One region of the Actinomadura rubrobrunea NBRC 15275 genome, then DNA from elsewhere that is predicted to be linked to it. Evidence: riboswitches for the same ligand, from Rfam matches in the RefSeq annotation. Region 1 holds a riboswitch; the other holds the start of a gene.
The links. A riboswitch is a leader RNA that binds a small molecule or an ion and turns the genes downstream of it on or off. The one in region 1 is predicted to bind glycine.

Region 1 (7,581 bases):
TAGGTCCACCTGCCGCACCGGTCACAGAGGATCGCGCCGAGCCGACGCAGTAGGGACACCAGGTCGGTCATGGGCCTGTCCTTCCAGGTAGCGAGGTTTGGCTACTGCTTACTCTGCATACGCCGAGCGCGCCACCGACTGGCGCGGCAACAACAACATCGCCGAGTCGATCTTCGAGCAGATGCGGCTGGAGCGCTTCCCGGAGCCGACGTGGATCGTGGTGGGCGCGGGCACCGGCGGCACGTCGGCGACGATCGGCCGGTACGTCCGCTACCGCCGCTACCAGACCCGCGTCGCCGTCGTGGACCCGGAGGGGTCGGCCTTCTTCGGGGCGTTCCGCGACGAGGACCCCGCGCGCACGGCGGCCGGGTCGCGGATCGAGGGCATCGGACGGCCCCGCGTGGAGCCGTCGTTCCTGCCGACGGTGATCGACCGGATGGTCCACGTGCCGGACGCGGCGTCCATCGCCGCCATGCGCTGGACCGCCGAGGTCACCGGCCGCGGCGTCGGCGGCTCCACCGGCACCAACATGTGGGGCGCGGTCGAGCTGATCGCCGAGATGCTGGCGCGGGGCGAGCGCGGCAGCGTGGTCACGCTCATCTGCGACGGCGCCGAGCGGTACCGCGGGACCTACGGGTCGGACGCGTGGCTGGCCGAGCAGGGGCTGGACATCACGCCGTACCTGGAGGCGCTGCGCGCCTTCCACAAGACCGGCGAGCTGACCATGCCCCTGTGACCGGCCCCTGTGACCGACCCCTGTGACCGGCCGCCCTGCCCCGCCGTCGCGCCGGTCGGCGCGGCCGGTCAGCCGGAGAACCTGATCGGGTTGACCAGGTCGGCGTAGATCAGCAGACCGCCCATGATGATCAGCACGGCGGCCATCACGTAGGTCACCGGCAGCGCCTTGGCCACGTCCACGTAGCCGGGGTCGGGCCGCCCGAGCAGCCGGGCCACGCCCTTCTTGAGGGCCTCCAGCAGCGCCCCCGCCATGTGCCCGCCGTCCAGCGGAAGCAGCGGGATGAGGTTGAACAGCGCGACCGCCAGGTTCACCGAGCCGAGCAGGGCGATGAACATCGCCAGCTTCTCCACCACGGGGCTCTCCGAGGCGGCGATCTCCCCGCCCAGGCGGCTCACGCCGACCACGCCGATCGGCCCGTTGGGGTCGCGCTCCTCGCCGCCGAAGGCCGCGTTCCACACCCCGACCATCCGCTCGGGCAGCCGCAGCAGCGCCCCGGCGGTGTGCGCGGTCAGCTCGCCCATGTACTCGGCGACGGCGACCGGGCCCTGCCGCTCGCGCTCCTGCAGCGGGGTGATGCCGAGGAACCCGACGTTGACGATCTTGTCGGGGTCCTCGAGGTCGTACATCTGGTTGCGGGTGACGGCGATGTCCATGGAGACCGTGCGGCCGTCGCGTTCGACGACGACGGGCACGGTGCGGCCGCCGGAGTCCCGGATCAGCCTCTGCAGCTGCTCATAGGAGGAGATCTTCGTGCCGTCGTAGGAGACGAACCGGTCGCCGGCCCGCAGCCCGGCCTGCGCGGCGGGTGTGGGCGTGTAGTCGGCCGGGCACTCCTGGGCCTGCTGCCCGGCCGGGATGGCGCACTTGGCCACCGAGCCGATCACCGGCTGCGGGGTGGGCGTGCCGATGCCCATGAGCAGGATGGCGAAGAAGACCACGGCGAGGACCAGGTTCATGGCCGGCCCGGCGAACATGATGATGAGCTTCTGCCACCACTTCTTGGCGTAGAAGACGCGGTCCTCGTCGCCCGGCCGGACCTCTTCCAGGGCCGCGCCCCGGGCCGACTCGATGAGCCCCTGCCACGGGCCGGTGCTGATCCGGCGGACCTGGCCGGGCCGGTCGCCCTTGCGCGGCGGCAGCATGCCGATCATGCGGATGTAGCCGCCGAGCGGGATCCACTTGATGCCGTACTCGGTCTCCCCCTTGGTGCGCGACCACAGCGTGGGCCCGAAGCCCACCATGAACTGGGTGGTGCGCACGCCGAAGAGCTTGGCGAAGGAGAAGTGCCCGAGCTCGTGCAGCGCGATGGACGCCAGCAGGCCCAGAAAGAGGATCAGCACCCCCGTCAGCCAGTCCACCGTCGCATCCCTCCGTGATCTCCAGCAACCCGCTCAGGGTACGTCATGGGCAACGCATCCGACCGCGTACAAATGCACTTGAGCCAGTCCCTAATTCCCTTCGAACCCGTCCTCATTGCGGCGCGAACCGCCGCCGACAGCGGCGCCCGGCAAGTCGAAGCCTGCGTTCAGGCCGTACGCGGGACGCGACCGAAGCGTTCGGCGCGCCGCCGTGGCTCCGTCCGCGCGAATGCGGGGGGCGCACTGCTTCGCCTCGCGGCCCCGAGGCGGCCGCCGCCGCAGGGTCGGCCTCCTCCTGCCCGCCCCGCACGCTTTCACGGCGGGCACCCGGCGGCCGACAGGCCGGGCGACTGCCCCGGCCCTGCTCCCACGCTGGACGGCGCCGTCTCGGAGCCGTCTCGGCCGTCCGGCGCCAGGCGGCCGCGGCCTGCGGCACCGCTTCGGGTCTCCGCGAAAGGCGAGGCCGCTGCTACTCTGACCCTGCGCCGCTGATCCCGCGCGGGAGAGCGCCCTCGCAGCCGGCGGGGGCCGCCGAAGGAGCAAACCCTCCCCGGAACCTCTCAGGCCCCAGGACCGCGCGGACCAGGCGCCCTCTGGAAAGAGGGGACGCTCCCAGGTCCCCCGCCGAAGGTGAAAACCCCGCGAGGGGTGAAGCTCTCAGGCGCCGATGACAGAGGGGGAGGCACCGACCACGCCGGTGCGCCGGTGGGACGATGATGATGCGTCCCGACGCGCGCCCCGCGATGAAGGAGCCGACCCATGTCCAAGAAGACACCGCTGTACGACGTGCACGTCGAGCTCGGCGCCACGCTCGTCGACTTCGCGGGCTACCGGATGCCGCTGCGCTACCAGAGCGAGACCGCCGAGCACCGCGCGGTCCGCACCGCGGCGGGCCTGTTCGACCTGTCCCACATGGGGGAGATCTTCGTGTCCGGGCCGGGCGCGGCCGCCGCGCTCGACTACGCGCTGGTCGGCAACCTGTCCCCCATGGCCGTCGGCAAGGCGCGGTACACGATGATCTGCGCGCCCGACGGCGGCGTGCTGGACGACCTGATCGTCTACCGGCTGGCCGCGGAGACGTTCATGGTGGTCGCCAACGCCGCCAACGCCGCGACGGTCCACGGCGAGCTGGTCGAGCGCGCCGCCGGTTTCGAGGCGGCCGTGGAGGACCGGTCCGCCTCCTACGCCCTCATCGCGCTGCAGGGCCCCGACTCCCAGGACATCCTCTCCCGGTTCACCGAGGCTCCCCTGCCCGACCTGCGTTACTACGCCGTCATGGCGGGGGAGGTCGCCGGGGTGGACGCGCTCATCGCCCGCACGGGCTACACCGGCGAGGACGGGTTCGAGCTGTTCGTGTCCGTCGGCGACGCGGTGCCGCTGTGGAAGGAGCTGGCCGGAGTCGAGGGCGTGACGCCCGCCGGCCTGTCGGCCCGCGACACCCTCCGCCTGGAGGCGGGCATGCCGCTGTACGGCAACGAGCTCACCACCGAGACCACCCCCTACGAGGCGGGGCTCGGCCGCGTGGTGAAGCTCGACAAGAAAGTCGATTTCGTGGGCAAGGCGGCGCTGGCGGCACAGGCCCAGACCCCGCCAGGCCGTAGGCTCGTAGGACTGGTCGCGCACGGCCGCCGGGCGCCCCGCAAGGGGTATCCGGTCGTCGGCTCCGACGGCACGCCGTGCGGCGTCGTGACCAGCGGCGCTCCGTCGCCCACACTGGGCAGGCCGATCGCCATGGCGTACGTCGACAGCGGCGTCGCGGAGAGCGGGCTCGCCGTGGACGTCCGCGGCCGGCGCGAGCCGGTCGACGTCGTCGCCCTGCCGTTCTACAAGCGTTCCTGAAACACCTGGGAGAGACGAACGTGAGCGTTCCGGAACAGCTGCGGTACAGCGAGGAGCACGAGTGGGTGTCCGGCCTCGACAACGAGGACGGCATCGTCACCGTCGGCATCACCGCGCACGCAGCCGACGCCCTGGGCGAGATCGTCTTCATCGAGCTGCAGGCCGGCGAGGGCGACACCGTCGAGGCCGGGGAGCCGTGCGGCGAGGTCGAGTCGACCAAGTCGGTCAGCGACATCTACTCGCCGGTCAGCGGCGAGATCACCGCGGTCAACGCCGCGGTGATCGACGAGCCGAAGGTGATCAACGACGACCCGTACGGCGAGGGCTGGATCTTCAAGGTGCGGCTCAGCGAGGAGCCCGGCGATCTGCTGGACGCGACCGCCTACAGCAAGCTGATCGAGGAGAGCTGAACCGTGACCCTCAACGAGTCCCTGGCGGCCGTCGACCCGCAGGTCGCCGAGGCCGTCTCCGCCGAGCTGCGCCGCCAGCAGACCACGCTGGAGATGATCGCCTCGGAGAACTTCGCGCCGGTCGCCGTCCTGGAGGCGCAGGGCTCGGTGCTGACCAACAAGTACGCCGAGGGCTACCCGGGGCGGCGCTACTACGGCGGCTGCGAGCACGTCGACGTCACCGAGCAGCTGGCCATCGACCGGGCCAAGGAGCTGTTCGGCGCCGAGCACGCCAACGTCCAGCCGCATTCGGGCGCGCAGGCCAACACCGCGGTCTACTTCGCGCTGCTCCAGCCGGGGGACACGATCCTCGGGCTGGACCTCGCGCACGGCGGGCACCTCACCCACGGCATGCGCCTGAACTACTCCGGCAAGCTGCTCAACGTCGTCGCCTACCACGTGCGGCGCGAGGACGGCCGGGTCGACATGGAGGAGGTCGCCCGGCTGGCCGAGGAGCACCGCCCGAAGATGATCGTGGCGGGCTGGTCGGCGTACCCGCGGCACCTGGACTTCGCCGCGTTCCGCGAGATCGCCGACTCGGTGGGGGCGCTGCTCATGGTGGACATGGCGCACTTCGCGGGCCTGGTCGCGGCCGGGCTGCACCCCTCGCCCGTGCCGTACGCCGACGTGGTCACCACCACCACGCACAAGACCCTCGGCGGCCCCCGCGGCGGCCTCATCCTGGCCCGCGAGGAGTACGGCAAGAAGATCAACTCGGCGGTGTTCCCGGGCATGCAGGGCGGCCCGCTGGAGCACGTGATCGCGGCCAAGGCGGTCGCGTTGAAGATCGCCGCGTCGGAGGAGTTCCGGGAGCGGCAGGCGCGCACCCTGGAGGGCGCGCGCATCCTGGCGGAGCGGCTCATGGCCGAGGACGCGGCCAAGGCCGGGGTGAAGGTGCTCACCGGCGGCACCGACGTCCACCTCGTCCTGGTCGACCTGGTCGAGTCCGAGCTGACCGGCCGGGACGCCGAGGACCGGCTGCACGACATCGGGATCACCGTGAACCGCAACGCGGTGCCCGACGACCCGCGCCCGCCGATGGTCACCTCCGGCCTGCGGATCGGCACCCCCGCCCTGGCCACCCGCGGCTTCACCGCCGCGGACTTCACCGAGGTGGCCGACATCATCGCCCAGGCCCTGCAGCCGTCCTACGACCGGGCGGACCTGTCGGCCCGGGTGCGCGCCCTCGCCGAGGCGCACCCCCTGTACCCCACCCTCTAGAGCCTCCCGTGACCGGAGCGATCCTCCGGTCACGGAGGGAGCGGCGATGGCCATCAGCGTCTTCGACCTTTTCAAAATCGGAATCGGGCCGTCGAGCTCGCACACCGGCGGGCCGATGGCCGCCGCGCACCGCTTCGCCCGCGGCCTGGCCCGCGACGGCCTGCTGGAGAAGACGGCGTCCGTCCGGGCGGTCCTGTACGGGTCCCTCGGCCTGACCGGCAAGGGGCACGGCAGCGACAAGGCCGTCATCCTCGGGCTGGAAGGCGACACCCCCGAGCGCGTGGACGTCGACACCGTCGACTCCCGTCTGGCCGCGGTCCGCCGGAACGGCGCGCTGCGGCTGTTCGGGTCCCACGACGTCCCCTTCGTCGTCGGCGAGCATCTGGTCTTCGAGCGCACGCGGACGCTTCCCGGCCACCCCAACGGGATGCGCTTCACCGCGTTCGACGACTCCGGCAACGAGCTGCGGGACCGCGTCTACTACTCGGTGGGCGGGGGCTTCGTCGTCGACGAGGACGAGGCGGGCGCCGACCGCATCACGCGGGACGACACCGCCCTGCCGTACCCGTTCTCGTCCGCCGCCGAGCTGCTCGCCCTCTGCCGCGACACGGGCCTGTCCATTCCGGCCCTGATGATGGAGAACGAGAAGGCGTTCGGCCGCACCGAGGACGAGATCCGCGCGGGCCTGCTGCGCCTGTGGGGGGTCATGCGCGCCTGCGTGGAACGCGGCTGCACGCGCGAGGGGAACCTGCCGGGCGGTCTGAAGGTCCGCCGCCGCGCGCCGCACCTGCACCGGCAGCTGCTGGCCGAAAAGCCCGCCGACCCGCTGCACGCGATGGACTGGGTGACGCTGTTCGCCCTGGCGGTGAACGAGGAGAACGCCGCCGGCGGGCGCATCGTCACCGCCCCCACCAACGGCGCCGCGGGCATCATCCCCGCCGTGCTGCACTACTACGACCGCTTCGTGCCGGGCGCCGACGACACCGGCGTGGTGCGGTTCCTGCTCACCTCCGGCGCGATCGGCGTCCTGTTCAAGCAGAACGCCTCCATCTCCGGCGCCGAGGTGGGCTGCCAGGGGGAGGTCGGCTCGGCGTGCTCGATGGCCGCCGCCGGACTGGCCGAGGTCCTCGGCGGCACCCCCGAGCAGGTGGAGAACGCCGCCGAGATCGGCATCGAGCACAACCTCGGCCTGACCTGCGACCCGATCGGCGGCCTCGTCCAGATCCCCTGCATCGAGCGCAACGCCGTCGGCGCCACCAAGGCCATCAGCGCCGCCCGCATCTCGCTGCGCGGCGACGGCCGGCACTTCGTCTCCCTCGACAAGGCCATCGCGACCATGCGCGACACCGGTCGCGACATGCTCGACAAGTACAAGGAGACCTCGCGCGGCGGCCTCGCCGTCAACGTGATCGAGTGCTGACGTCCGCCGCAAACACAATGAACACAACCGTGACGGCCCTCACAAAGGGCTCCATAGTCGCCTTCGAGGCGAACCATCCACCGACCGGGGCCGACGACGATGACGAGCGGGAGCGACGAGGCGGGGTGCCTGTGCGCCCTGGCGCTGACGGCCTGTCCCGCGGCCGTGCGCGAGGGGCGGAAGCTGGTCGGTGAGCTGCTGGAGCGGCACGCGCCGGCGGAGCTGGCCGACGACGCGATGCTCGTCGCCTCCGAGCTGATCGGCAACGCCGTCCGCGTCGGCGGCAGGATCGTGCTGTCCGTCCACGTGGAGGCGGACCGCCGGGTGACGGTGCGGGTCTGGGATCGCAGCCCGGTCGAGCCCGTGCCCGGTGCGCCCGGGGCCCTGGACGAGCACGGACGCGGCCTGCTCATCGTCCAGTCCCTCTCCGAGGACTGGGGATGGACTCCTCACCCTCTCGGCGGCAAGACCGTCTGGGCCGCGCTCACCGTCCGGCAGCGCCGCGACGCGTCGCCGGACGACGTCACCGTGCAACCGTCGCTCGATGCCGTCTCG
Region 2 (7,581 bases), on a different contig from region 1:
GGCGAGCCCGGCGCGCGCCGTCCCGCGGCCCGGAACGGCTGCAGCACCCGCGCGACCGCCCCGCCGAAGCCCAGCGCGGCCTCGCGGACGGCCAGCAGGTCGGCGGCGTCCACGCCGCCGTTGGAGCCGTGCGTCAGCACCAGCAGGAACGCGGGGTCGTCGACGTCGTCGACGGCGACCTCCGCCGGGCCCTGCGCCGTGTCGATCCGCATGCGCCCACGGTAGCGGGCCCGTCCTCCGGGGAAGGGTGGGGCCATGGCGAAGATGAGCGACAGCGAATGGCGCGCGTTCGTGTCGGAGGGCACCCGCACGGGCAAGGTCGCGGTGGTCCGGCAGGACGGCGCGCCCCATGTGACGCCGATCTGGTTCGTCCTGGACGGCGACGACCTGGTGTTCACCACCGGCGGCGAGAGCCTCAAGGCCCGCGCCCTGCGCCGCGACCCGCGCGTGTCCGTCTGCGTGGACGACCAGACCCCGCCGTACTCGTTCGTGCTCATACGAGGCGAGGCCGCGTTGTCGGAGGACCCGGCCGAGCTGCGCCGCTGGGCCACCGTGATCGGCGGCCGCTACATGGGCGAGGACCGCGCCGAGGAGTTCGGCGCCCGCAACGGAGGCCCCGGCGAGGTCCTGGTCCGCGTCCGCCCCACCAAGGTGATCGCCGAGAAGGACATCGCGGAGTGAGCGCCGGTCACACGGCGGCGTCCGGGCCTTCGGGAGGCGGCATCGGGGCGGGAGCGCCCATGGCCACCCGCAGGCGTTCGGCGAAGCTCTCGTGCAGCAGCGGCCCCCAGGCGTAGTCGCTGGGGACGCGGATGGCCCTGCCGAGCAGCTCGCGGATCTCGCCGGGCCGCTCCTCGCGCGGCTCGTCGGCGTACCGCACGGCCAGCAGGGAGTACATGTGGTCCAGGGCGCCGAACGCCTCGCCGGCCACGGCGGGCAGGGTGCCGTCGGCCACCGCCTGCTCCAGCACCGGCTCCCACCACAGGTTCTCGGGGTCGCCGTCCTCGTCGTCGCCGAAGTCGCGCCGCAGCCGCGCGCGGACCTGCGCGGCCACGCCCGGGTCGGCCAGGCCGCGCCGCCACACCTCCCGGCTCTCGGCGCCGCGTCCGCGCAGCGGCAGGGTGCGGGCCAGCAGCTCGATGGCCAGCGCCCCGGCCTCGGCGTCGACGGGGGCGTCGTCGTCGCCCAGCGCCGCGGAGAACGCGCCGATGGCCTGGTCGAGGCAGGCGATGCCGAGCGCCACAGCCAGCCGCGCGTGGGCGTGCGGGGCGGCGGCGCGGTCCACCAGGCGCAGGCCCGCGGTCAGGACGCGCTGGGCGCGGGCCGGCTCGCCGCGCTCCAGCAGCCGCTGCGCCAGGTCGTGGGCGGCCACCGGCCCGTATTCGGGGTCGCCGGTGGCGATGGCGGCCTCCCAGTGCTCGCGGGCGGCGTCGAACTCGCCGGCGTCGTCGGCCAGCCGCGCCAGCGCCAGGTGCGCCGGGGGCAGGTAGGCGGGGTTGCCGAAGTCGACGACGACCTGCCAGGCGGGCCCGGCGAGCTCGTACTCCCCGGCGCGTTCGTGGGTGAGGGCGAGGTGGTAGGCGGCGCGCGGCCCGTACTCGGGGTCGCCGGTGGCGATGGCGAGGCGGTCGGCGTCCCGGGCGCCCGCCACGTCGCCGGTGTCGTCCAGCACGACGGCCAGGCCGAGCGCGGCGCGGGCCCGGACGGGGGTGTCGCCGAGCGCCAGGACCCGCTCGAACAGGTCGGCGGCGCGGTCGAGCTCGCCGTCCTCGGCGAGCCGCCGGGCCTCCTCGCACAGCTGCTCCGGCGTGTCACCGGGGGGCGGGGCCGAGGTGTCGCTCATAGGCCGTTCAGCCTATCGAGCCGCCGGCCGCGTCCGGCGGACGACACGGAAACCGGGATGCTTGATCATCGTCTCGCGCGCCTCCCGGGCGCCGCGGCGCGCGCCGGGCGCCCGGGAGGCGCGACGAAGCCCCCGGACGTCAGTCCTCGAACGCCTCCGGCGGCGGGCAGGCGCACACCAGGTTCCGGTCGCCGTACGCCTGGTCGATGCGGCGCACCGGCGGCCAGTACTTGTTCTCGCGCAGCGACGGCAGCGGGTAGGCGGCCTCCTCGCGCGAGTAGGGGTGCTTCCAGTCCTCGGTGATGAGGCACTCGGCGGTGTGCGGGGCGTTCTTGAGCGGGTTGTCGGCGCGGTCGTAGACGCCGTCGGCGACCCGCTGGATCTCCCGGCGGATCTGGATCATGGCGTCGCAGAACCGGTCCAGCTCGGCCAGGTCCTCGCTCTCGGTGGGCTCGATCATCAGCGTGCCGGCCACCGGGAACGCCAGCGTCGGGGCGTGGAAGCCGTAGTCGATCAGCCGCTTGGCCACGTCCTCGGCGGTGATCCCGGTCTCCTTGGTGATCTTGCGGAGGTCGGCGATGCACTCGTGCGCGACCAGGCCGTTGCGGCCGGTGTAGAGGATCGGGTAGTGCGGCGCGAGCCGCTTGGCCACGTAGTTGGCCGCGATGATGGCGCCCTCGGTGGCGGCGCGCAGCCCGTCCGGGCCCATCATCGCGATGTAGGTCCAGGAGATCGGCAGGATGCCCGCCGAGCCCCACGGCGCCGCCGAGACCGGCCCCGCGCCCCTCCCCTCGCCCGGGCCCGCCTCGGGGCGCAGCGGGTGGCTCGGCAGGAACGGCACCAGGTGCTCGCGCACGCCGATCGGGCCGACGCCGGGCCCGCCGCCGCCGTGCGGGATGCAGAACGTCTTGTGCAGGTTGAGGTGGGACACGTCGGAGCCGAACTCGCCGGGGCGGGCCAGCCCGACCAGGGCGTTGAGGTTGGCGCCGTCGACGTACACCTGGCCGCCGGCCTCGTGCACGGCCGCGCAGACCTCGGTGATGGTCTCCTCGAACACCCCGTGCGTGGACGGGTAGGTCACCATGATCGCGGCCAGCTCGGCGCGGTGCTTGTCGATCTTGGCGTGCAGGTCGTCCAGGTCGATGTCGCCGTCGGCGTCGCACTTGACGACCACGACCCGCATCCCGGCCATGACGGCGCTGGCGGCGTTGGTGCCGTGCGCCGAGGACGGGATGAGGCACACGGTGCGGTGCCCCTCGCCGCGGGAGGCGTGGTAGCCGCGGATGGCCAGCAGCCCGGCCAGCTCGCCCTGGGAGCCGGCGTTCGGCTGCACCGACACCTTGGCGTAGCCGGTGATCTCGGCGAGCCGCTCCTCCAGCTCGGCGATCAGCTCCAGGTAGCCGGCGGCCTGGTCGAGCGGCGCGAACGGGTGGATGTTCGCGAACTCCGGCCAGGTGATCGGCTCCATCTCGGTGGCGGCGTTCAGCTTCATCGTGCAGGAGCCGAGCGGGATCATCGACCGGTCGAGCGCGATGTCCTTGTCCTGCAGGCGGCGCAGGTAGCGCAGCATCGCCGTCTCGGAGCGGTGCTCGTGGAACACCGGGTGGGTCAGGTACGGGCTCTCGCGGCGCAGCTCGCCGGGGATCCGGTCGGCCGGGTCGCCGGCGGGCGCGGGCGCGGCGCCGAACGCCTCCAGCACGGCGGCGACGTGCTCGGGCGCGGTGGTCTCGTCGCAGGCGATCCCGACGTGGTCGGCGTCGACCCGGCGCAGGTTGATCCCCCGCTCGAGCGCCGCCGCCACGACCTCGTCGGCGCGGCCGGGCACGCGGGCCAGCACGGTGTCGAAGAACGCCTCGTGCACCACCTCGACGCCGCCGGCGCGCAGCCCGGACGCCAGCTCGACGGCCCGGCGGTGCACGCGCTGGGCGATCGCCGCCAGCCCTTCGGGCCCGTGGTACACCGCGTACATGGCGGCCATCACGGCGAGCAGCACCTGGGCGGTGCAGATGTTGCTGGTGGCCTTCTCGCGGCGGATGTGCTGCTCGCGGGTCTGCAGGGCGAGCCGGTAGGCGGTGGCGCCGTCGGCGTCCACCGACACCCCCACCAGGCGGCCGGGCAGCTGCCGCTGGAGCCCGTCGCGCACGGCCAGGTAGCCGGCGTGCGGGCCGCCGAACCCGTAGGGCACCCCGAACCGCTGCGCCGAGCCGACCGCGATGTCGGCGCCGTACTCGCCGGGCGGGCGCAGCAGCGTGAGGGCGAGCAGGTCGGCGGCGACCACCACCAGGGCGCCGCGTTCGTGGGCCTGCGCGGTGACGGGCGCCAGGTCGCGGACGGCGCCGGACGCGCCCGGGTACTGCAGCAGGACGCCGAAGAAGTCGCCGTCGGGCAGCCCGTCCGACAGGTCGGCGGTGACCACGTCGATGCCCAGCGGGACCGCCCGGGTGCGGATCACCTCGATCGTCTGCGGCAGCGCGTCGGCGTCCACCAGGAACGCGCCGGGCTCCTTGCGCTTGGACGCGCGGTGCGCGAGCGCCATGGCCTCGGCGGCCGCGGTGCCCTCGTCGAGCATGGACGCGTTGGCGACCGGCAGCCCCGTCAGGTCGCCGACCATCGTCTGGAAGTTCAGCAGCGCCTCCAGCCGGCCCTGCGAGATCTCCGGCTGGTACGGGGTGTAGGCGGTGTACCAGCCGGGGTTCTCCAGGACGTTCCGCAGGATCACGCCGGGGGTGATCGTGCCGTAGTAGCCCAGGCCGATCATGGAGGTGAGCACGGTGTTGCGGCTCGCCAGCTCCCGCAGCCGGGCCAGCGCCGCGGACTCGCTCAGCGCGGGGGGCAGGTCCAGCGGGCGGGTCGTGCGGATCGCGGCGGGCACCGCGTCGTCGATCAGGGCCTCGACGCCGGAGTATCCGATGGCCGCCAGCATCCGGGCGTGGTCGTCGGGGGACGGTCCGACGTGCCGGTCGGCGAACCGGGTGCGGGGATGCTGCGGGGACGCCACCGGGGCGAAGAACTCGGCGGTCATGGGGATCCTCCTGGGCTGCTGCGGTCGCTCAGGGCCGGCCGCCCGCCGCGCTGCGGCCCGGCGGCCCGCTCTCCCCCTCTGTCTCGGCACCTGAGAGCTTCGCCCGCGGAACGGGGTTTCCCCTTCGGTGAGGCGCTCCCGCCCGTCGCCGGGAGGCGCGCCTGCTTTCCAGAGGTGCCTCGCCTGAGCGGTCCTTTTGCCTGAGAGGTTCCGGGGAGGGTTGCTCCTTCGGCGCCCCGCGCTGGCGGCGCGGGGTCTCTCCCGCACAGGGTCAACGGCGTCCTTTATGGGAACTCTATCCAAAAGACGGGTGTCTGACGCCCCCCGGGGGCCGCCGCGCGCGGCGGAAAGCGGCGCCCGGCGGCGCCGTTCGCCGGACCGGGAGCCGTCCGGGCGACCTGCCAGTACGATAACCACAGCTCACGCACGGGGTGATCGGCCGCGGCCCGCGGGGCGACACGGGTTCTCGGCCGGCGGCGGACCGGCGCGCGCCATGGCGCACGCGTCTCTCGACGCGCCGCCGCCGGTTCTGGAACGCTGATCACGATGACAGGTCCGGACGGCGGTGCGGCGGTGACGCAGACCCAGGGGGAGACGGCGACGTCGGACATGGGCGCCGGTGTCGGCGTGCCCGTCGAGGAGCCCGCCCGGCCCGACCGGATCCGGCGGCCGTCGGACGCGATCCGGTTCGCCGCCGCGGTGGTCGGGCTGGCGGGGATCATGCTGCTGGTGTCGTTCGCCCAGCAGACCACGCACGGCCTGCAGACCGACATCGCCGAGGGCACCGCGCACGCCCCGCGCTTCCTGCTCACCCTGGCCACCCTGGTGTCCAGCTTCGGGGTGCTGGCCGTGCCGGTCGCGTTCGCGATCGAGCGGCTGTTCCACAAGGACGGCGTGCGGGTGGCGATCGCGCTGCTGGCCGCCGTGATCGCGTTCATCCTGACCATCCTGCTGGACGACCTGGTCGTCCCCGCCGCCCCGGGCGGGGTGCTGGACTCGCTCATCTGGGGCGGCACCGACACCGCCCCCCTGCACACCGACATCACGCCCGTCATCGCGTTCGTCACCGCCGTCGGCATGGCGGGCCGGACCCGCTGGCAGGCCGTCACCTGGACGATGATCGCGCTGGCCGCGCTGACCGGCCTGACCGCCGCGACCGCCTCGGTGGCGGCGCTGGCCGCCACGTACTGCCTCGGCAGCGCCATCGGCCACGGCACCCTCTACGCGGTCGGCACCCCCAACCCGCGGCCGCCGGGCACCGCCGTGCTGGCCGCGCTGGGGCGGCTCGGGCTGCGTCCCGTCCGCGGCCGCCAGCTGCCCGGCGGCGCCGACGAGCCGCGCCGCTACACCGTGGCGACCGCCCCCTCGCCGGGCGGCGCCCCCGCGGACGCCACCGGGCGGGCGCTGCCGCCGGGCGACTGGCAGCTGCAGGTCACCGTCCTGGACCGCGACCAGCAGACCGCCGGGCTGCTGTACCGGGTGTGGCGGCTGGTGCGGCTGCGCGGCGGCTCCACCCGGCGGGCGCTGCGCTCGCTGCGCCGCTCGCTGGAGCAGGAGTCGCTCATGGCCTACGCCATGGAGTCGGCGGGCGTGCGCACCCCGCGGCTGGTGGGCGCCTGCGAGGTCGGCACCGAGGCGGCCCTGCTGGCCTACGAGCACGTGCCCGGGCGCCCCCTTGACGCCGTCCGCGAGGCGGAGATCACCGACGAGCTGCTCGACGACGTCTGGCGGCAGCTGCGGCGGCTGCAGGCCGCCCGGCTGGCGCACCGCCGTCTGGAGGGCGACGCCATCCTGGTCGGCGACGACGGCCGCGTCCGCATCGTCGCGCCGGGCACCGGGGAGATCGCCGCGGGTGACCTGGCGCTGCGGATCGACCTGGCGCAGCTGCTCACCACCGTCGCGCTGCGGGTCGGCCCGGAGCGCGCCGTCCGCACCGCCGCGGGCGTCCTCGGCGCCGCGACGCTGGCCGGCGCCGTGCCGCTGCTGCAGCGGGTGGCGCTGTCGCGGGCGACGCGCGCGGCCGTCCGGCAGGACAGGGAGCTGCTGACCCGCATCCGGGAGCAGATCCTGCAGCTCACGCCGGAGACCGAGGCCGCGCCCGTCCGGCTGGAGCGGTTCCGGCCCCGGACGCTGCTGTCGATCGTCGCGCTCACCGCGGCCGCCTACATCGTGGTGCCGCAGCTGTCCAGCGTGAACCTGACCACGCTGATCGCCGACGCCGAGTGGTGGTGGGCGGCGGTGGCGCTGGCCGCCGCGGCGGTCACCTACCTGGCGGCGGCGCTGATGCTGATGGGGTTCGTCCCCGAACGGCTCCCGCTGGGCCGCACCGTGCTGGTGCAGCTGGCCGCGTCGTTCGTCAAGCTGGTCGCGCCCGCCGCCGTCACCGGCGTGGCGCTCAACACCCGGTACCTGCAGCGGTCGGGCGTGCGGCCCGGGCCCGCGGTCGCCAGCGTCGGCGCGTCGCAGCTGATGGGCATGGTCGCGCACATCGTGCTGCTGATCGTCTTCGGGTTCCTCACCGGGTCCATCCGCAACGCCACCAAGGACCTGGCCCCGTCCCGCACCGTGGTGATCGTGCTGCTCGGGCTGGCGGTCCTGGCCGGGATCGCGCTGACCGTCCCGAAGGCGCGGCGGTTCGTGGCGGCGCGGCTGCGCGGCATGTTCTCCGGCGTGGTGCCGCGGCTGGTGGACGTCGTGCAGTCCCCCCGGAAGATCG

Region 2: another riboswitch for glycine. It lies ahead of gcvP (aminomethyl-transferring glycine dehydrogenase); the one in region 1 lies ahead of gcvT (glycine cleavage system aminomethyltransferase GcvT).

What each region holds. Positions count from the first base shown of each region.
Region 1 is NZ_BCQU01000028.1:36,604-44,184, reverse strand. It holds partial or broken gene AR3_RS11465 (pyridoxal-phosphate dependent enzyme) at 119-736, shown strand; gene AR3_RS11460 (M50 family metallopeptidase) at 805-2,097, opposite strand; glycine riboswitch at 2,587-2,683, shown strand; glycine riboswitch at 2,685-2,781, shown strand; gene gcvT (glycine cleavage system aminomethyltransferase GcvT) at 2,857-3,936, shown strand; gene gcvH (glycine cleavage system protein GcvH) at 3,957-4,346, shown strand; gene AR3_RS11445 (serine hydroxymethyltransferase) at 4,350-5,606, shown strand; gene AR3_RS11440 (L-serine ammonia-lyase) at 5,653-7,026, shown strand; gene AR3_RS11435 (ATP-binding protein) at 7,126-7,581, shown strand, end outside.
Region 2 is NZ_BCQU01000143.1:320-7,900, reverse strand. It holds gene AR3_RS27645 (alpha/beta hydrolase family protein) at 1-212, opposite strand, end outside; gene AR3_RS27640 (PPOX class F420-dependent oxidoreductase) at 256-681, shown strand; gene AR3_RS27635 (tetratricopeptide repeat protein) at 689-1,843, opposite strand; gene gcvP (aminomethyl-transferring glycine dehydrogenase) at 1,983-4,865, opposite strand; glycine riboswitch at 4,934-5,043, opposite strand; glycine riboswitch at 5,044-5,139, opposite strand; partial or broken gene AR3_RS27625 (flippase-like domain-containing protein) at 5,412-7,581, shown strand, end outside.